Regions from separate parts of the Nocardia sp. NPDC004123 genome, predicted to be linked through region 3. Evidence: riboswitches for the same ligand, from Rfam matches in the RefSeq annotation. Region 3 holds a riboswitch; each other region holds the start of a gene.

Region 1 (6,940 bases), on a different contig from region 3:
GCGCTTTTCGAGGGCGGCGTAGACGAACCAGAGCTGGGCGGTGTACCGGTAGAACGCCTCCACCCCGAGCTGCCCGCCGAGCATGTCGCGCATGAACGTGGAGTGTTCCGCCTCGTTGTGCTGCTGCTCGGTCGCGGTGCGAATGAGCGTCGAGAACGGGGTGCTGGTCTCCAGCATGGTCGGGCTCCTCGTGGTCAACTCGGGGGCACACCACTTTGGCTACCCTAACTTCGACACCGACCATACGCCCCAGCAACGTTCGCGCGATTCGAACTTTGCGGCCCACCCGATCCAACTTTCGGACGATTTTTCCGATACGGTCGTGTGCGAGTCACAACGACGGGTCGGCCGGCGGGAGACTCCCGTTCGGACAGCGATCGCCTTCCGAACCGCTGACGATCAGCGCCGACCCGATCCCCTATCCTCCAGACGATCGCGGCCCACCGATGACGATGCCGCGCCTACCGCGGTTCCGAGTTGCCCATCATGACCCACGTAGGAGGACCGAGCATGGGCGTTTTCAGGTATCGGGTAGCGCATGCGCTGGGATTTCGCCCATGGGAAGCAGCGGCCCGGCAGCGCGATGTATCCCGCATACTGGCCGCCGAATTCGACCAGGAGCAGGCGGGAGCACAGCCGCCCGCCGGGACCGCCTTGGATCTCGGCTGCGGCACCGGCGGGCACGCCGTGGAACTGGCCCGCCGCGGCTGGCGGGTCACCGGGGTCGATATCGTGCCGAAGGCGATCCGGCTCGCTACCAGGCGCGCCCGCGCCGCCGGCGTCGATGCCCGCTTCCTGGAAGGCGATATCACCGCCCTCCCGGCCGAGGTCGGCACGGGATACCGGCTGATTCTGGACTTCGGTGTCTTCCACGGCCTCACCGACCCCGAACGGCACACCATGGGCCGGCAGGTGGACATCGCCGCCGCCGCAGACGCAACCCTGCTCATGGTCGCGTTCGAACTGGGCCGCCATGGCCCACTGCCCCGCGGCGCCGCACCGGCGGACATCACGGCCGCATTCCCAGGTTGGACCATCATCGAAGACGTGCCCATGCTGAAGGTGGCGGCCAGGATGGTCCACCTCTATCGGCTGCGCCGCACCGGGGCTTTATCGCAAGCATGAGAAGGGTGCAGGTGCCTCCGAAGCCGACACCCCGGGCTCGGACAGTGGCGGAAACCGAGGCGCCGTCGGCCTTGGACCGGTCGCTATCCTCACGGACGAACGCGGATGACCGTCTTACCCTTGCGTCGCTCGGTCAGGTTGAAGGCGGCGACGGCGTCGTCGAGGGTCGCAACCGTGCCGATGTTCGTCCGCACTCGTCCGTCGCGCACCCGCTGGGCGATCTCACCGAGTTGGGTGCGGTCGGATACGACGACGAAGTCGATCGCCAGTCCGTGGGCGGGTCGCGCCTCGGGCGGCCCGGTGACGGTCACCAGCGTTCCTCCGGCTCGAACGAGATCCGCCGACCGCTTCTGGATGTCTCCGCCGAGGACATCGAAGACCAGATCGACTCCGCCGATGTCGTCCAGAGAGTCGTTCTGAAGGTCGACGAACTCGTGCGCCCCGAAGTCGAGCGCGGTCTGCCGGCCGGCCGCGCGCCCGGTGCCGATGACGTAGGCGCCGGCCTCACGTGCGAGCTGGGCTGCCATCGACCCGACTACGCCGGCCGCACCGTGCACGAGGACGCTCTGCCCCGCCTGAAGGCGGCCGTGCTCGAACAGCCCCTGCCAGGCGGTCAAGCCCGCCATCGTGACGCCCGCGCCCACCGTGAAGTCGATGTCGCCCGGCAGCGGCGCGAGATTACGTGCCTCGACGACCACGTACTCCGCCAGCGTGCCGTCACGAGTCCAGTCCGTCAGCCCGAACACCCGCTGCCCCACCGACAGGCCGGTTGTGCCGTAGCCGAGAGCGCTGACCACCCCGGCCAGCTCGTGCCCGGGGATCGACGGCGTCCGGTCCCGGCCGAGCCGATCGACCCAGGTCGAGGGCCACTCCAACTCATCCCCGGTGAATCCCGACGCATGAACCTCGACGATGACATCGCCGTAGCTCGCGCCCGAGAGGCTCGCGAACCTCGCCGCATCCGGATCGGGCCGCTCCACCAACGTCATCCCGGCCGTTCCAGCGGCCCGGTCCGTCACCACGATCGCCTTCATGTGAATACCTCCCTGTATCCAGGCCGTGCGGCCACGTGGTCGGGAAGATCCGGAAGAACCGAACTTGTAGCAGACACCCCGCGGCGCGACATCGTGCGAACTGCACATCACACGCGCGGGCGCAGCCCATGCTACCTGCGCCGATGGGCCTGCGGACGCGCCTGGAGCACCAAGTAGGGACGGCCGGAGGCCGGCCGGGAAGGCGGCTGCGAGTCACAACGGTCGCGCCGTTCGTCACACCGACCCGCGACGCTCCAGCATGTCGTGCGCAGCCTCCCGCAGCGCGACCGTGGCCCGCGTGAAGTAATCGGCTGCTGGCAGACCAATTGGCCATCCGCATGCTGCCCGCCGCGTGGCGGTCGATCGCGCGCCGACCCGCCGGGCGACGCCTACTGCGCGCGGGCATGAGCCGAGAGGGAGTCGGCGCCTGGGAGGCGGAAGCGAATAGCATTGCCCGACAACATGACTCAGGTCTCGATCGACTTCGAAACCGATGACCTCGGCACCGCGCTGACCGAGCACGGCTACCGCACCGACGCGAGGACCCTCTCCCTCGGGGAGGGCGTCACGCAGTACCTGACCGAACCCGCTGTGCGCGCCACCTTTTCAGCTCTCGCCGAGGCCCCCACCGGCAGCGAGCTCATCTTCAGCTACATCCGGCAGGACTTTCTGGACGGCACCAACCTCCAGGGCTGCGCCGCCACCTACCGCAGATTCGTGGCGCGGCAACGACTCTGGACCTTCGGTTTGCATCCGGACCAGGTCCCGGCACTGCTGGCCGACCACGGTTGGTGCGAGGTCGAGCAAGCGGGCGGACCGGAGTACACCGCGAGCTATCTCGACCCGATCGGGCGCGACGTCCGGGTGCCCGACCTGGAACGCTGCGTGGCGGCTCGCAAATCGTGACGGCGGCCGCCACGACCGGGCGGGGTTGACAAGCCCGCGAGCCGTCTGCCAGTCTCTGCAATCAGGTCATGAGTACCAGCGCGAAGCCCCGGCTTGCTGGTCGGCAACCCTCCTCCGCGGTGGGGTGCTCCGGGTGACGACCGGGCCGACGCCCGACCGGGCGCGGCAAGCGCGGACTCTCGATCGATTTCTCTTTTCCCGATCGCGCGTCCATGAATCCGACGGGATTTCGTGATGACTGCTTTCGCCGACCAGACCTGTGCCGCCCTCGCCGATGTCTCCGGCTGTGACCTGCGGGTCCCGCTGGTCCAGGGCGGGACGGCCGGCTACGCCAACTTCGACTACGCCGCCAGCGCACCCGCATTGCGGCAGGTCACCGACCGGGTCGCGGATCTGCTGCCCTACTACGCCAGCGTGCACCGCGGCGCGGGTTACGCCTCCCGGGTCTCCACCGACTGCTACGAGTCGGCCCGCGGTTCGGTCGCCCGCTTCCTGAACGCGGCCGAGGACCAGGTGGTGGTGTTCACCCGCAACACCACCGACTCACTGAACCTGCTCGCCGCCTGCGTGCCCGGTGACACCGTGGTGCTGGACGTCGAGCACCACGCCAACCTGCTGCCCTGGACCCGGCGCGGCCGCCGGGTGGTTCCGGTCGCGGAGACCATCGAGGAGACCATCCAGCGCCTGGTCGCCGAGCTGTGCTCGAAACCCGCTGCGCTGCTGGCGGTTACGGGCGCCTCCAATGTGACCGGCGAACTGCTGCCGCTGGAGCGGCTGGCCTGGATCGCCCACCAGTGCGGCACCCGCATCCTGGTGGACGCCGCCCAGCTGGCCCCGCACCGCCGAATCGACCTGCGCACCACCGGCATCGACTACCTGGCCTTCTCCGGTCACAAGACCTATGCCCCGTTCGGCGCGGGCGTGCTGGCCGGCCGCCGGGACTGGCTGGACGCGGCCGAGCCCTACCTGGCCGGCGGCGGCGCGGTGCGCTCGGTGAGCACCGAGAGCGTCGAATGGGCTCCCGCCCCGCAGCGCCACGAGGCCGGGTCCCCGAACGTGCTGGGCGTCGCCGCCCTGGCCGCGGCCTGCGACGCCCTCGCCGAGCTGGACGAGACCACCGTGCTCGAGCATGAGCAGTACCTCACCCACCGCCTGCGCTACGGCCTGAAAACCGTTCCGGGCGTGAACTTCCTGCGGATCTGGCGCGACAGCACCGACGCGGTCGGCATTGTCGCCTTCACCGTCGACGGCTTCGAGCCCGGCCAGGTGGCCGCCTACCTCTCCGCCGAGCACGGCATCGGGGTGCGCGACGGCCGCTTCTGCGCTCACCCGCTGCTGTCCCGCCTCGGTGTCGATGCCGCCCTGCGCGCCAGCATCGGCCTGGGCACCACCGCCGCCGACGTCGACCGCCTCGTCGAGGCCATCGCGACCCTGGTGGCGCACGGCCCGGCGTGGAATTACGCCCGCACCGAAGGACATTGGAACCCGGTCCCCGAGACCCGCCCCTTCGGCAGTTCGGCCGAGGGCGGGTCTGCCTGCGGTTTCTGAATCGGCCGGGAACCGGTCAGGGCACCATGTAGCGGGCCGCGAGCACCTCGACGAGTGGATCGTCGTCGGCCACCGCCTCGAGCGCATCGAGGTCGTCCAGGACCGAGAGCTGCCGGGTGTCCTCCTGATCGGGGTCCGGCGGCCCATCCTCCTCGAGCTGCCGTATCAGCTTCTGCCGCACGCGCTCCTTCAGCGAATCGCTCATACGCAGAGCATGCCCCGCCTAAACCGGTGCGATCCAACTACCCCACGGTGTGTTCCGCACAACCGTGAAGACGAGGAGAAATGCCAGGGCCACCCACACCGCGTACCTGGGCAGCACCTGCGGTAGTCGCGGCGGCACCGGATTGCCCCGCCACCCGCGCACTACCCAGGCGCCCCACCAGGCGATGAAGCCCAGTGTCAGCGGGAGCAGCAGCACATTGCTGTGGATGGCGTCGAGGATCCGGCCATCGGTGAGGTTGTGCAGCCCGCGCAACCCGCCGCAGCCGGGGCACCAGTATCCGGTCAGTTCGTAGAACGGGCACACCCCGTAGGCCCCCTGCACGTGCGGATCCCGGAAGTGCAGCAACGCCAGCCCGCCGGCCACCGCCCCACCGGCCAGCAGCGGTAACCCGACGCCGAGCCATCGCGGCCGGGCGGGCGTTTCCATGACTGCTGCTGCCGTGGTGTCCACGACCATCAACGGTAGCCCCACCACCACCGCCCTGCCAGGGCTACCCGCCGCCGTCCGGCGGTTACCAGCAGCCGCCGAACTACCCTCGGCCGCACCAGCGCTAGTCCACCGCGCTCGGTGTCCGAACGGCCCGCGCCGGATTCGATCCGGGGCGGGCCGTTCGCGCTCCGGCGTCAGCGAATCGGCGCGCGCTCCACCACCGGCGCGGTCAGCACCCCCGCGAGCATGTCCACGATCTCCCCCCACGCCGTCACGTCCCCCGTGGCCACCCGCCCGGCCTCCACGGCCCGCTCGTGGTCGGCCAGCAAGGCGAACAGTACGGTCGGCAAGGCGCGTAACCGCCGCAGCCGCAACCGTTTCGGCAGGTCGGTGAGTTCCCGCTCCAGCTGCTGCATGATCACCCGCACCGAGGTGCGCCGCGCGGATTCCAGATTGGCCGCGTCGGTGACCGCCCGATGGGTGTGGATCTGTTCGAGGAACCGCGCATAGTGATTGATCCCGTGCCGGTCGCTCAGCTCGAGCATGGGAATGACCAGCGCCTCCAGTAGGTCGTGCACGCCGGTCGCACCCGTTCCGGCCTGTTCGGCCAGCAGTTCCAGCCGCCGCACCTCGAGGGTGGCGAGCCGGTGCTCGACCACGGCCTCGATGAGCCCGTCGCGGGAGCCGAAGTGGTACTGGATCGCCGAGTTGTTCCGCTGTCCCGCGGCTGCCGCGATATCGCGCAGCGGCACCGCCTGCCCACGCTCGGCGATCAGCTGCTCCGCCGCGAGAATGATGCGCTCGCGCGCTTCTGTCACTGCCATTCGGACACCGTCACTGCCACCTGTCGATCCTTGCCACAGTCTGCACCATAGCCGTTCACCAGCGGATAAAGAACTTATCCTTGACGATTAAGAATAAATGCTTAAAGCTTCTTGTGACTGTCGTCACTCCCAGAAGGACTGAATTCGCGATGATCCTGGACACCTTCCGACTGGACGGCCGCGTCGCCGTCGTGACCGGCGCGGGCCGCGGCATCGGCGCCGCCACCGCGCTCGCCCTCGCCGAAGCCGGTGCGGACGTGGCCATCTCGGCGCGCACCGCCGCTCAGCTCGACGAGGTGGCGGGCAAGATCCACGCGCTCGGCCGCCGTGCCATCACGGTCCCCGCGGACCTGTCGGATCTTTCCGCCGTCACCGCGCTGGCCGAAACCGCCGCCGCCGAGCTCGGCCGCATCGACATCGTGGTCAACAATGTCGGCGGCACCATGCCCAATACCTTCCTCACCACCACCCCCGAATTCCTCGAGGAGGCATTCCGTTTCAATGTCTCCACCGCGCACGCCCTCACCCGGGCCGCGGTGCCGCACATGCTGAAGAACGACGGCGGCTCGGTCGTCAATATCTCCTCGATGATGGGCCGCTCCCCCGGCCGCGGCTTCCTCGCCTACGGCACCGCCAAGGCCGCCCTCGCGCACTGGACCCGGCTGGCCGCCGCCGACCTGTCCCCCCGCATCCGGGTGAACGCCATCGCGGTCGGCTCGGTGCTCACCTCCGCGCTGGAAGTCGTTGCGCAGCAACCGGAGATCAAGCAGCAGATGGAGGACGCCACCCCGCTGCACCGGCTCGGTGAGCCGTGGGAGATCGCCGCCGCGATCGTCTACCTGAGCTCC
Region 2 (6,940 bases), on a different contig from region 3:
CCAACCCGGCCCGGCGTAGCTTCGGCTCGGATAGGTCGAAGCCGAGCGGTTCGATCAGGTGCAGTTCGCAGCCGGTGCCGGCCGCCAGCCGAATGGCATTGCCGGTATTCGGGGGGATGCGAGGTTCGAAGAACACGAGATGGAACACGGGCTCCAGCATCGCAGAGGGCCGGATAAGCTCGTCCGGTGACTCCAGCCCATGCCGCACCCGAGAGCCGTAGCAGTCGTGCGGGGGAGTTCGTCCGGGGCAATCTGCCCATACTGCTGGTAGCGGTGGTGCTGGTGGTGGCCGTGGTCTTCCTGGCCTGGGACCGCTGGCGGCGCGGCACCTTCTTCTTCGGCGGCGGGACGCTGCTGGCGGCGGCACTGCGGCTGATTCTGCCGACCGACCGGGCCGGTCTGCTCGCCGTGCGCAGCAAGGGTTTCGACGTCGCCTGGCTGACGGTGCTGGGCGGCGCGATCATCGCACTGGCCGCGACCATCAGCAGCCTCGGCGTCACCTAGACCGCGCCGAGGTCGGGGCCGCGACCGGAGTCGCGGCACTGAATGTTCGATCGGAGGGTGGCCGCGAACCCGCGGCGCTGGGGGATTGCTAGACCGAGGTTATGCGGCGGCCGAGTTCGCGGCGCAACACTTCCTGGTCCGGGAGTCTGTGCAGGACACGGAGTATGGCCGGGCGAAGTTCACGCTGCTCGTCCTCGGAGAGCAGATCGACGAGATCGCGTAGATCCATGTCATCGAATGCGGCGGTCATGCCTGAATACATTACGGGTGCCGAGCCTTGCGCACACGTATTCCGGGCCGTCGGTTACGGAGGTGTCATGTGCGCGAAACCAGAAGCGCGTCACGGCAATTCGCGTGAAACGGACACGATACGCGAGGTAACGCGCCTCCGGTGAGGCAGCGGAGATGCAGCGGACGGGCAGCGTTGTTTCAGCGGTCCGACTCGCGCTGGGCGCGGGCCAGGTCCATCGTCTCCAGCATGAGCTTGCCGACCGCCTCGGTCTCGGTCAGGAACCCGTCGTGACCGTCCCGGGACCGGATGATCTCCAGCCCTTTGGAACCCGGCAGCAGATCGGCCAGCTCCTGCTGGGTACGCAGCGGATACAGTCGATCCGAGTCCACCCCGCCGACCACGCACGGCACCGGCGTGGACCCCAGCGCCGCCGCGATACCGCCGCGGCCACGGCCCACGTCGTGGCGGTTCATGGCCTCGGTGAGCAGCACGTAGGTGGCCGGGTCGAACCGCGAGATCAGCTTGTCGGCCTGGTACTCCAGATAGCTCTCCACCGCGTAACGCCCACCCGCCCACGGGTCCTCGTCGCCCTGGGCATGGTTCTCGAAGCGGTGGTCGAGCTCGAACTCGGTGCGATAGGTCAGGTGCGCGATGCGCCGGGCGACGCCCATGCCGGTCATCGGGGCGCGCCCGGTGCCGTGGTAGTTGCCACCCTGCCAGTCCGGATCGGCCGTGATGGCCGCGATCTGGGTGGTCTGGGTGCCGATCTGGTCGGCGGTGCCGCGCGGGCCGACCGCCAGCACCAGGGCCGCCCCAACCCGCTCGGGCCGGGCGATCATCCATTCCAGCACCCGCATGCCGCCCATGGAGCCGCCCACCACGGCGGCCAGGCGGTCGATGCCGAGCAGGTCGAACAGCGTGATCTCGGCGGTCACCTGATCGCGGATGGAGATCTCGGGAAATCGTGCGCCCCAAGGCTTTCCGTCCGCCGCCAGCGAGGACGGCCCGGTGCTGCCCTTACAGCCGCCGAGCACATTGGTGGCGATGACGCACCACTCGTGGGTGTCCACCGGCGCGCCGGGGCCCACGATGCCGTCCCACCAGCCGGCCTGGCCGTGGTGCACGTCGGCGGGGCCCACCACGTGCGAATCACCGGTCAGCGCGTGCTCCACGAGCACCACGTTGTCCGCGTTCGCCGATAGTTCGCCCCACCGCTGCACAGCCAGCGTGACATCGGGAATGACGGCTCCGGTCTCGAGCTCGACATCCCCGATGGCAATGCTGCCGAGCGTCCCGTCGGGCGGCGGCAGCAGCAGCTCCGCCGCGTGCCGGGACCTGTTCGATTCGATGTTCACGGTCAATTTGCCGCCGCCGTCAGTCCGGCGCGCAGATCCGCCAGGATGTCACCGATCCCCTCGATACCCACGGCCAGCCGGACCAGACCAGGTGTGACACCGGAAGCCAGTTGCTCGGCGGGCGTCAGCTGGGAATGCGTGGTGGAGGCCGGATGGATGACGAGCGAGCGCACGTCCCCGATGTTAGCGACATGGCTGTGCAGCACCAGCGCCTCCACGAACTTCTTGCCGGCGTCCACGCCGCCGGCCAGCTCGAAGGAGACGATGGCGCCGACACCCTTGGGCGCCAGCTGTTTGCCCCGCTCGAACCACGGGGAGCTGGGCAGTCCTGCGTAGTAGACCTTCTCGACGCCGGGCTGCTCGGTCAGGAACTCGGCCACGGCCTGGGCATTGGCCACATGCCGTTCGACGCGCAGGCTCAGCGTCTCGATGCCCTGCGCGATGAGGAAGGCGTTGAACGGCGACACCGCCGCACCCAGATCGCGCAGCAACTGCACCCGCGCCTTGAGCGCGTAGGCCGGTGCGCCGAGATCGGCGAACACGGCGCCGTGGTAGCTGGGATCCGGGGTGGTGAAACCCGGGAAGCGGGACTCACCCGCCGCGTCCCGCACGGTCCAGTCGAAGTTGCCGCCGTCCACGATCACGCCCGCGACCGCGGAGCCGTGCCCGCCCAGGTATTTGGTGGCCGAGTGCACGACGATGTCCGCGCCCAGTCGCAGCGGCTGGATCAGGTACGGCGTGGCGACGGTGTTGTCCACGATCAGCGGCACGCCCGCCGCGTGCGCGACCTCGGCGATGCCGGGGATGTCGAGCACCGAGCTGCTCGGATTGGCGACGGTCTCGCCGTAGAACGCCTTGGTGTTGGGCCGCACGGCCGTGCGCCACTGCTCGAGATCGTCCGGATCCTCGACGAAGCTGACCTCGATGCCCAGCTTGGGCAGCGAGTAGTGCAGCAGGTTGTAGGTGCCGCCGTACAGGTGCGGGCTGGCCACGATGTGGTCGCCGGCCTGCGCCAGATTCAGGATCGCGTAGGTTTCCGCGGCCTGACCGGAGGCCAGCAGCAGCGCGGCCACACCGCCCTCGAGCGCGGCGATGCGTTGCTCCACCGCGTCCTGGGTGGGGTTCATGATGCGGGTGTAGATATTGCCCGGCTCGGCGAGCCCGAACAGCGCGGCGGCGTGATCGGTGTCGCGGAAGGCGTAGGAGGTGGTCTGGTAGATGGGCAGGGCGCGGGCTCCGGTGGCCGGATCGGGAGCCTGTCCGGCGTGAATCTGCTTGGTCTCGAAGGACCAGCCGGCCGGATCCAGGGTGCCGTCAGCCGAGACGGCCGCGGGCGCGGTCGAGTCACTCATGTGTTCTGCTCCAAAAACAAGGTCGCCGAATGGCGGAAGTTTGACGTTACCGAGAGGCGAATGGGCTTCGACAACAACACATTTCGGTAGACCTCCTAGTTGCGCTTGCGTTCGGCCTTCGAACGCCGGGTCTGCACCCGGAGCACCCCACCGCAGCTGGAGGGTTGCCGATCAGCAAGCCGGGGCCTTAACGCTGATGCTCTTGACCTGTTGCGCGATTCTAGCGGGCGGACGCCGCTGTTTCGGAAGTGGGGCTGGCCACAGCGGGCCCCGCGCAGGTGCGCACGAATTCGTGATACGCGCCGACCACGGCCTCCGCCATGCTGCGCGGTGACTCGATCAGACGCTCGTCGGCGAAGCCGGAATCGGAGTCCGATTCGGTGCCGGCCCGCATGATGGCGTGGAAGGTGCCGAGCAGCAGCCGAACTCGCAGATCCGCGACGGTGGTGCCGAGGCGTTCGGCCAGCACCTGCGCGGTCTGCTCGGTCTTGTTCTCGGTGGCTGCCATGCTGCACGCCCGCACCGCGGCGGTGGACCGGATGATGCGCTGCATCTGCTGGAACCAGCGGAAGGGCAGCGGTTCGTCGTGGTCGACGACGCGGTCCACGATGGACAGGAAGCTGTCCAGCAGCGCTTTCAGCTCGTTGCCCGTGCTCGGCTGCTCACGCAGCGCGTCCGCGTGTGCCCGCGCCCAGTCGGCGATGGGCGCGATGACGATGTCTTCCTTGCTGTCGAAGTACCGGTTCACGGTGCGCGGCGAGACGTCGGCCTCGTCGGCGATCTGTTCCACGGTGGTGGCGTCGAAGCCCTGGGCGTCGCACAGCCGCAGGGCGACGTCGATGATCCGCGCCCGGGTCTGTTCCTTCTTCCGCTCACGCAGGCCCGGCCGGTGACGTGCGATCACACCGAGGTGAGTTGACAACTCCGACATACCTCCATGGTAAGGGTTCGGGCGCTTCTCACGTCCCATTATGCCAAATGTCGCAGAACGACAAATTTCTCTTGACGTCAATTGGCCTCGAGGGTCAAGATTGTCGAGGGTGTCCCGGACCGTCCGTGAGGAGACGACATGACCGCCGCGACAGAAACACTCGAAGACCGATCACACAGCTCGGACCAGCGCGGAGCCGCGCGCTGGTGGGCCCTGGGCGTACTCGCCATGGCCCAGCTGATGGTGGTGCTGGACGCCACCATCGTCACCATCTCCATGCCGTTCGCCCAGCGTGACCTGGGCATCAGCGACGGCGACCGGCAATGGGTGCTCACCGCCTACACGCTGATCTTCGGCGGCCTGCTGCTGCTCGGCGGCCGCCTCGCCGACTACCTGGGCCGCCGCCGCATGTTCCTGATCGGCCTGGTCGGCTTCGCCGGGGCGTCGGCGCTGGCCGGGCTCGCGCAGAACGGCGCGGAACTCTTCGCCGGGCGCGGGCTGCAGGGCGCGTTCGCCGCCCTGCTCGCGCCGGCCGCGCTGTCACTGGTGTCGGTCACCTTCACCGAGGCCAAAGAGCGCGCTCGCGCGTTCGGCGTCTTCGCGGGTGTGTCCGCGGGTGGCGCGGCCATCGGCCTGATCGTGGGCGGCGCGCTCACCGAATACGCCAACTGGCGCTGGTGCCTGCTGGTCAACACCCCGATCGCGCTGATCGCCTTCCTCGGTGCGCTCGCCTTCGTGGTCCGGGACGTGCCCGCGCCGCGCACCGGCGGCTACGACCTGCCCGGCGCGGTGACCGCCACGCTCGGCCTGGTCTCGGTGGTCTACGGCTTCAGCCGCGCGGCCTCGGACGGCTGGACCGCGAGCACCACCCTGGCCCTGCTGATCGCGGGCGTCGCGCTGCTCGCCGCCTTCGTCGCCATCGAGCGGCGGTCCTCGAATCCGCTACTGCCGCTGCGTATTCCGGGGGAGATCAACCGGGGCGGCTCGTTCCTGGTGGCGCTGCTGCTGCCGATCGCCATGTTCGCCATGTTCATCAACATGAGCTACTACTTCCAGATCACGCTGGGCTGGTCGGCGCTGAAGGCGGGGGTGGCGTTCCTGCCCTTCCCGATCGGCATCGTCGTCTCCGCGGGCGTCGCGAGCGGGTTGCTGCCGCGGATCGGGCCGCGGCCGCTGATGATCACCGGTTCGGTGCTGGGCATGGCCGGGCTGCTGTATCTGTCGCGGCTGAGCTTCGGGGACAGCTATGCCGGAGGCGTGCTGCCGGCAGTGATTCTTATCGCGCTCGGCATGGGCGGGCTGTTCGTGGCCATGCAGACCACAGCGCTGCATCAGGTCGAGGAGCGTGACTCCGGTGTCGCGAGTGCGCTGCTCAATGCCGCGCAGCAGGTGGGCGGCGCGATCGGCACCGCGCTGCTGTCGACGATCGCGGTGCAGGTGGCCGAGCGGTTCGCGAAGAACAATCCGGGCGTCGACCACGTGATGGCCCGGGCCGCGATTCATTCCTATGACATCGCGTTCCTGATCGGCGCGGGATTCTTCCTGGTGACCATTCCGATCATCGCGTTCATGGTGCGGGACAAGCCGGAGAATCTGCTCGAAGGTTCCGAGCACGTGCACGTGGGCGTCTGACCCACCGACTATTCACCCGCGGGTCGCGGCAACATATATCCCGCGGTCCGCGGGTTTGGGGTTGCCGCGGGCCGCGGGTTTTCGCATCCTGGAAAGTGCGTAAAGTCACGCGAAAAGCTACTTATCGGTAACCGCACTGAATCCCGCACAGCGGGGGCCACCCGAGCGGTGAGATCGATAGCAGCAGTACGCTTGTCTTGCTTGACGCCACAGCGTACGTGGACTTGGCACCACAGGTCCCGTGCCGAGCGCCATGCGTATACGTTGTCTGTTGAACAGCTGGGGTCCGCTACAAGCGGTGCTCACCGGCCGTGCAATGGGAGCACCACCTTCCTAGGAGGACACGAAGATCCATGTCCAAGATCAAGGTTGAAGGGACCGTCGTCGAACTCGATGGCGACGAGATGACCCGGATCATCTGGCAGTTCATCAAGGACAAACTGATCAACCCGTATCTCGATGTGAACCTCGAGTATTACGACCTCGGCATCGAGTATCGCGACAAGACCGATGATCAGGTGACCATCGACGCCGCCAACGCCATCAAGAAACACGGCGTGGGTGTGAAGTGCGCGACGATCACCCCCGATGAGGCCCGCGTCACGGAGTTCGGTCTGAAGAAGATGTGGCGGTCGCCGAACGGCACCATCCGCAACATCCTCGGCGGCACCATCTTCCGCGCGCCGATCATCATCTCCAATGTGCCGCGTCTGGTTCCGGGCTGGACCAAGCCGATCATCATCGGCCGCCACGCCTTCGGTGACCAGTACCGCGCCACCGATTTCAAGGTGCACCAGGCGGGCACCGTCACCCTGACCTTCACGCCGGAGGACGGCTCCGAGCCGATCCAGCACGAGGTCGTCCGCATGCCGGAAGACGGCGGCGTGATCATGGGCATGTACAACTTCAAGGACTCGATCCGGGACTTCGCGCG
Region 3 (6,940 bases):
GATCGCGCCGCCGAGGACGCGGCCCTGCCCGTCGATGTGCTTGGTGCCCGAGTACACGGTGATGTCCGCGCCCAGGTCGAAGCCGCGCTGCAGCAGCGGGGTGGCGAAGACGTTGTCCAGCACCACCTTCGCGCCCGCCGCGTGCGCGAGATCGGAGACCGCGCGCACATCGGTGAGGGTCTGCATGGGGTTGGAGGGGGTCTCGAAGAAGACGGCCTGGGTCGGCACCGACAGCGCCTGCTCCCACTGGTCCAGATCTTCGCCGTCGACGAAGACGGTCTCCACGCCCCAGCGCGGCAGGATCTCGTTGGCCACCACGAAGCAGGAGCCGAACAGGCTGCGTGCCGCCACCAGGCGGTCACCCGCGGCGAGCAGCGCGCCCAGCGCAGTGAACACCGCCGACATGCCGGAGGCCGTCGCGAAACATGCCTCCGCGCCGTCGATCAGGCGCAGCCGCTCCTCGAACATGGCGACCGTCGGGTTGCCGTAGCGGGAGTAGACGAAGTGCTCGATATCGCCGGTGAAGGACGCCTCGGCCGCCTCGGCGCTCTCGTAGACGAAACCCGAATTGAGGAACAGCGCCTCGGAGGTCTCGTCGAAGCCCGAGCGCCGAGTGCCGCCGCGCACGGCCTGTGTAGCGGGGCCGACGCCCTCGGGGAGCGGTTTGTCGAAGGAACCACCGGTGATCATGATTGCCTCCCTGCGATCCGGCCGGACACGAAACTCATGACTGACGCCAGGGCAGGCCGTCGGCCCGCCAGCCGGTGCCGCCGCGATGCCCCTGACCGTCGAGCGCACCCTCGAAGCCGTCGACCACATTGAAGGCCGGGGCGATACCGAGGGTGGTGGCGGCGGTGGCCGCGCCGATGGAGCGCTGGCCGGAGCGGCAGATGAAGATGACCGGCGCGACCGAGTCCTGGCCGCGATCGCCGAGCGCCTGCTTCAGCTGATCGGTGAAACGGGCATTGGGCGTGCCGGAGACGTCCACCCACTCGATCAGCGCGGTCGGCCGGCCGATGCCGCTGGTGTCGGGCACCCCGACGAACCGCCACTCGGCTTCGGTGCGCACATCCACCAGCACCGCATCGGGGTTGTCCCGCAACAGTTCCCACGCCTGCTTCGACGTGATGTCACCCGCGTAGCTCACTTGTACCTCCTGTGAATCCGCACTTGCCGCACCGCTGTCCGATGCGAGGCCAGGTCGTCACCCGGAGCACCCCGCCGCGGAGGAGGGTTGCCGACCAGCCAGCCGGGGCTTGACGCTGGTACTCATGACCTGGGTTGAGAGTGCCGAAAAAACGGCCCCACTGTCAAACCCCGGCCGCGACTTCGGCCGTTGTCAGGAATTGCAGACCAACCAGCGGGAATTCTCCCGGGTGAAGTGCCAGGTCGAGGTGGTCTGGGCGCCGGAGACCGTGAAAGTGACCTGCGCCGTGGCCTTCTCGCCGTCGATGGCAGGGTCGGCCAGCTTGTCGAACGTGATGGTCGCCCCGGTCGCGGCCGCGTCCTTGAGCGGCGAGGCATTCTCGTCGAATCCCTTGCAGGACAGGGTCGGATCGTACTTGCCGGTCTCGCTACGGGCCTCGATGAACTTGCCCGCGGCCACCGCGAGCCGATCGGAATCTGTGACATTCTTCTCAACCGGCGAGACCAGCGTCGCGATCACAATGCCCAGGATCACGACCGCGATGACGCTCGCCGCGACCAGGAACGGCCACATGCTGCGGGCCTCGTTCCGATCGATCGGAACCGATGTCTCCCCGGCTGTCTCCTCGGCGTCGCTCATGGGTAGATCATGCCTGGTCGCCGCCGTGCGCCCGGCACGGCGTTCCCACGGTTCGGGCCTCGGCATTCCCACAGTTCACGGCCCTGCGCGTGAAGGGCCTCGTGCGCCATCGATAGAATCAGCAGAATTTCCGCCCCAGGCGCGGGAATAGCAAGACTACGCAGCAACGCTGCAGCGTCGGGGGCCAACGGCGGTCACCGAAGCCAGGGCGTCAACTTAGCCTAAGCTAAGAACGACGGCTGAGTTTTGACGACAAGTTAGTTTCGACCCAAAGGGTGCGCGGAAGAATGACCGAACAGAGTGCAGCGACCCGCCCGCTACGCATTGCGATCGTGGGCGCAGGCCCGGCCGGTATTTACGCCGCCGATGCCTTGATGAAGTCCGATGCCGAGGTGAGCATCGACCTCTACGAGCGCATGCCCGCGCCCTTCGGCCTCATCCGCTACGGCGTCGCGCCCGACCACCCGCGCATCAAGGGCATCATCACCGCCCTGCACAAGGTCCTCGACAAGCCGCAGGTCCGCCTGCTGGGCAATATCGACTACGGCGTCGACATCACCCTCGAGGACCTGCGTCAGTTCTACGACGCGGTCATCTTCTCCACCGGCGCCAACGCCGACCGCGCCCTCGAGGTGCCGGGCATCGACCTCGACGGCTCCTACGGCGCCGCCGACTTCGTGTCCTGGTACGACGGCCACCCGGACGTGCCGCGCACCTGGCCGCTGGACGCGGAGAAGGTCGCCGTCCTCGGCGTCGGCAACGTCGCCCTCGACGTGGCCCGCGTGCTCGCCAAGACCGGCGACGAACTGCTGCCCACCGAGATCCCGCCGAACGTCTACGAGGGCCTGCAGGACAACAAGGCCCTCGAGGTCCACGTCTTCGGCCGCCGCGGGCCCGCCCAGGCCAAGTTCACCCCGCTCGAACTGCGCGAACTCGACCACTCCCCGACCATCGAGGTCATCGTCGACCCCGAGGACATCGACTACGACGAGGGCTCCGAGGCCGCGCGCCGCCACTCCAAGCAGGTCGACATGATCTGCAATACGTTGGAGCAGTGGGCCATCCGCGATGTCGGCGACCGCCCGCACAAGCTGTTCCTGCACTTCTTCGAGAACCCGTCGGAGATTATCGGCGCCGACGGCAAGGTCGTGGGCCTGCGCACCGAGCGCACCCAGCTCGACGGCACCGGAAACTGCAAGGGCACCGGCGAATTCAAGGACTGGGACATCCAGGCCGTGTACCGCGCGGTCGGCTACCTGTCGCAGAACATCCCGCTGCTGCCCTTCGACGACCAGGCCGGCACCGTGCCCAACGAGGCCGGGCGCGTGCTCGTCGACGAGGACGCCGACGGCGCGGCTCGCTACATGCCCGCTACCTACGTGACCGGCTGGATCAAGCGCGGCCCGGTCGGCCTCATCGGCCACACCAAGGGCGACGCCAACGAGACCATCGCCTGCCTGCTCGACGACGCCGCGAACTTCACCCCGGCCGCGCGGCCGGAGCTGGAGGCGGTCACCGAATTCCTCGAGCACAAGGGCATCCCGTTCACCACCTGGGCCGGCTGGTACCGCCTCGACGCGCACGAGCGCGCCCTGGGCGAGCCGCAGGGCCGCGAGCGGGTCAAGGTCGTCGAGCGCGACGAGATGCTCGCCGCCTCCGAACCCGGCAAGGTTTCCTGACCAGCGCCAATCCGGCTGCCGGACAAGGTTGTCCACACATGTCACCGTTCTGAGGCATGCTGATCACGTGTTCGATGCCCATCTCCACATCTTCGATCCGCGGTTCCCGCTGGTCGAGAACGAGGGCTACCTGCCCGACCCGTACACCATCGCCGCTTATCGCAAGCGCATGTCCCGCTTCGATATCGACGGTGGCGCCCTGGTCAGCGGGTCGTTCCAGGGCACCGATCAGAGCTATCTGCTGGCCGCCCTCGCCGAACTCGGCGAGGGCTGGGTCGGTGTCACCAATCTGCACGTGGACGCCACCGACGACGAGATCCTCGAGCTGAACCGGGCCGGAGTGCGGGCCATCCGGTTCAATCTCAAGCGCGCGGGCGGCGACATCGTCGGGCTCACCATGCTGGCGCTGCGTGCCTACGAACTGGCCGGCTGGCATGTGGAGCTCTACATCGACGGGTCCATGCTGGGCTCGCTGGAACCGGTCATCACCAAGCTGCCCAAGCTGTCGATCGACCATCTGGGCATGTCCGACGACTGCCTGCCCTACCTGCTGAACCTGGTCGACCGCGGGGCCAAGGTGAAGGCCTCCGGCTTCGGGCGGGTGGCGATGAATGTGGGCTCGGCGCTGCGCAAGATCCACACCGTCAACCCCGAGGCCCTGATGTTCGGCACCGACCTGCCCGGCACCCGGGCCGGACGGCCGTTCCGCGACGCCGACATCTCGCTGCTCGCCGACGCCGTGGGCACCGATCTGCACCGGGTGCTCGAGGACAATGCCCGCGCGTTCTACGGGCTGCCCGCCAAGGAACGCCTGTTCGAGGACCTGAACCCGACCATGCGCCGGGCCGCGGGCGAAGCGCCCACCCTGCGGCTGCCGCGGTCGGAGCTTCCCGGACCCCCGCCCCCGCCCACCCTGCCGCTGCCGATCATCGATCGCTAACGGCAACGGGCCACCCCGTGAGGGCCGCGGAGACTTCGCGTTATTGTCATACCGTCAACACCGGTGTGTGAGCCGGTGCGCAGGATTCGACGACGAACCGAGGTAGGGCGTGAGCACTCCATCCACCGCCAAGCAGGGCCCGCTCGCGGGCATCCGGGTTGTTGAACTGGCCGGCATCGGCCCCGGTCCGCACGCGGCACTGCTGCTCGCCGACCTCGGCGCCGACGTGGTGCGGGTGCAGCGGCCCGGCATGCTGCCCGGCTTCATGGAGCGTCCACAGTGGCGCGGCCGCACCATCGTCGAGGCGAACCTGAAGGATCCCGCCGACATCGAGCAGGTGCTCGGGCTCATCGAGAAGGCCGACGTGCTGCTCGAGGGCTTCCGGCCCGGCGTCACCGAGCGCATGGGACTGGGCCCCGACGCGGCGCTGGAACGCAATCCGCGCCTGGTCTACGGCCGCATGACCGGCTGGGGCCAGTACGGCCCGATGGCCGACCGCGCCGGACACGACATCAACTACATCTCGCTCACCGGCGTGCTGAACGCCATCGGCCGCAAGGGCGAGCGCCCCGTGCCGCCGCTGAACATGGTCGGCGACTTCGGCGGCGGTTCCATGTTCCTGGTCTTCGGCATTCTGGCCGCGCTGGTGGAACGCCAGAACTCCGGCAAGGGCCAGGTCATCGACGCCGCCATGATCGATGGCGCACTCGCGCTCTCACACATGATCTGGGGCATGAAGGGCGTCGGCCTGTGGTCCGACGAGCGCGGCACCAACCTGCTCGACACCGGCATGGCCTTCTACGACACCTACGAGACCTCCGACGGCAAGTACATGGCCGTGGGCTGCATCGAGCCCCAGTTCTACGCGGAACTGCTGCAGGGCCTGGAGATCTCGCCCGAGGGCCTGCCCAACCAGCTCGACCCCAACGGCCAGGACCAGCTGCGCAAGCTGTTCACCGAGAAGTTCAAGACCAAGACCCGCGACGAGTGGTGGGCGATCTTCGAGCACACCGACGCCTGCACCACCCCGGTCCTGACTTTCACCGAGGCCGAACAGAATCCGCACATCCAGGCCCGCACCGGCCTGATCGATATCGACGGCGTCGTGCAGCACGCCCCGGCCCCGCGCTTCTCGCGCACGCCGGCGGGCATCCCGACCCCGCCGCCGAACGAGGGCACCCCGATCGAAACCGTCTGGGCGGACTGACCTTCCGCGCACGGCCGAACGCCCCCTGTGGAATTCCACCGGGGGCGTTGACTTTTCCGATGCGGCGGGTAGCTCCCGGACTTACGGGGCGACGAGCTGGATGTCGAGCTCGATGGCGATCTTGTCGCTCAGCATGGCGTTGGGCATGCCCGGGGCGACGTCGAACTCGCTGCGCTTGATGGTGCCGGCGGCGGTGAAGCCGGCGTGCTCCTTGTTGTCCTGCGGGAAGACCTGCACGCCGCCCCACTCGACCTCGAGGGTGACGGGCTTGGTGATGCCGCCGATGGTGGCCTCACCGGTGACCTCGAACTCCGCGCTCAGGGCGACGGGCTCGGGGACGCGGAAGGTCAGGTGCGGGCGGTTGGCGACATCGAGGATGTCGGCGCTGCGGACGTGGCCGTCGCGCATCTCGTTGCCGGTGTCGAAGGAATCGAAGTAGATGGTGGCCTCGATGGCGGCCTCGCCGGCCTCGTTGACCACGAAGCCGGTCTCGAAGCGGTTGAAGCGGCCGCGGACCTTGGAGATGCCCAGGTGCTTCACGGTGAAGTTGACCGAGGAGTGAGCGGCGTCCAGGGTCCAGGAGCCGGGGGCGAGGGTGGTCTGCTCGGAAGTCGTCATGTCAACCACTCTAAGTGGACTCCGGTCCGCTTATCCACACCGTGGTTATCCGGGGACTGCCAGGGCGCGGATAACGGAACCAGGACCAGGCAGTATGGAAAGGGTGTCCCGTTCCGAATTCGCCGAGTTCCTGATCGCCCGCCGCGCACAACTGCAGCCCGAGGACGTCGGACTGCCCGCCGGCCGGCGACGGCGCACACCCGGCCTGCGCCGCGAGGAGGTGGCCGCGCTCGCCGGTGTCAGCGCAGACTACCTGGCCCGCCTGGAGCAGGGACGCGACACCAACCCCTCCACCGCCGTGCTGGCCGCCCTCGCGGAGGCGTTGCGGCTCAACGAGATCGAGAAACACCACTTCGGCAAGCTGGCCCTCGGGCTGGAACAGAAGGCTTCCTGCCCTGCCTCCGGGCAGGCCCGGGAACAGGTCTCCGAGACCATTCAGGCGGTTATCGACGCCCTGCAGCCGACGCCCGCGCTGGTGCTCGGGCGCTGGCTGAACCTGCTCGCCGGAAACCCCTCCTTCCGCGCCTTCGCCGAACCCCTCGGCATGTTCGACGCGGAGGCGCACGGCAACTTCGCCATCTACGTCTTCGCCCATCCGGCCGCCCAGCAGACCTTCCTGAACTGGTCCGACGCCGCCGATATGGCCGCCTCGTCCCTGCGCGCCGCCGCCACCCGGTTCCCCGACGACCCGTCGGTCGAGGCCGTCGTCA

What was found. Region 3 has a riboswitch for S-adenosylmethionine ahead of ACWEQQ_RS30655 (rhodanese-like domain-containing protein). Riboswitches for the same ligand answer to the same signal wherever they lie in the genome.
Region 1: linked by a shared signal. The riboswitch ahead of ACWEQQ_RS00345 (aminotransferase class V-fold PLP-dependent enzyme) and the one ahead of ACWEQQ_RS30655 (rhodanese-like domain-containing protein) in region 3 are both predicted to bind S-adenosylmethionine.
Region 2: linked by a shared signal. The riboswitch ahead of ACWEQQ_RS02950 (bifunctional o-acetylhomoserine/o-acetylserine sulfhydrylase) and the one ahead of ACWEQQ_RS30655 (rhodanese-like domain-containing protein) in region 3 are both predicted to bind S-adenosylmethionine.

Annotation. Positions count from the first base shown of each region.
Region 1 is NZ_JBSGGG010000001.1:63,430-70,369, forward strand. It holds gene ACWEQQ_RS00325 (biliverdin-producing heme oxygenase) at 1-177, opposite strand, end outside; gene ACWEQQ_RS00330 (class I SAM-dependent methyltransferase) at 511-1,125, shown strand; gene ACWEQQ_RS00335 (NADP-dependent oxidoreductase) at 1,215-2,159, opposite strand; gene ACWEQQ_RS00340 (class I SAM-dependent methyltransferase) at 2,610-3,065, shown strand; SAM riboswitch class IV at 3,130-3,243, shown strand; gene ACWEQQ_RS00345 (aminotransferase class V-fold PLP-dependent enzyme) at 3,300-4,613, shown strand; gene ACWEQQ_RS00350 (hypothetical protein) at 4,630-4,818, opposite strand; gene ACWEQQ_RS00355 (DUF2752 domain-containing protein) at 4,837-5,289, opposite strand; gene ACWEQQ_RS00360 (TetR family transcriptional regulator) at 5,463-6,092, opposite strand; gene ACWEQQ_RS00365 (SDR family oxidoreductase) at 6,242-6,940, shown strand, end outside.
Region 2 is NZ_JBSGGG010000002.1:101,564-108,503, reverse strand. It holds gene ACWEQQ_RS02970 (tRNA (cytidine(34)-2'-O)-methyltransferase) at 1-160, opposite strand, end outside; gene ACWEQQ_RS02965 (DUF3017 domain-containing protein) at 187-504, shown strand; gene ACWEQQ_RS02960 (hypothetical protein) at 593-754, opposite strand; gene metX (homoserine O-acetyltransferase MetX) at 934-2,052, opposite strand; gene ACWEQQ_RS02950 (bifunctional o-acetylhomoserine/o-acetylserine sulfhydrylase) at 2,094-3,443, opposite strand; SAM riboswitch class IV at 3,540-3,651, opposite strand; gene ACWEQQ_RS02945 (TetR/AcrR family transcriptional regulator) at 3,664-4,374, opposite strand; gene ACWEQQ_RS02940 (MFS transporter) at 4,513-6,006, shown strand; gene ACWEQQ_RS02935 (NADP-dependent isocitrate dehydrogenase) at 6,360-6,940, shown strand, end outside.
Region 3 is NZ_JBSGGG010000023.1:75,355-82,294, reverse strand. It holds gene ACWEQQ_RS30660 (O-succinylhomoserine sulfhydrylase) at 1-690, opposite strand, end outside; gene ACWEQQ_RS30655 (rhodanese-like domain-containing protein) at 725-1,147, opposite strand; SAM riboswitch class IV at 1,162-1,277, opposite strand; gene ACWEQQ_RS30650 (Rv0361 family membrane protein) at 1,340-1,786, opposite strand; gene ACWEQQ_RS30645 (FAD-dependent oxidoreductase) at 2,074-3,465, shown strand; gene ACWEQQ_RS30640 (amidohydrolase family protein) at 3,533-4,405, shown strand; gene ACWEQQ_RS30635 (CaiB/BaiF CoA transferase family protein) at 4,515-5,612, shown strand; gene ACWEQQ_RS30630 (YceI family protein) at 5,694-6,230, opposite strand; gene ACWEQQ_RS30625 (MmyB family transcriptional regulator) at 6,334-6,940, shown strand, end outside.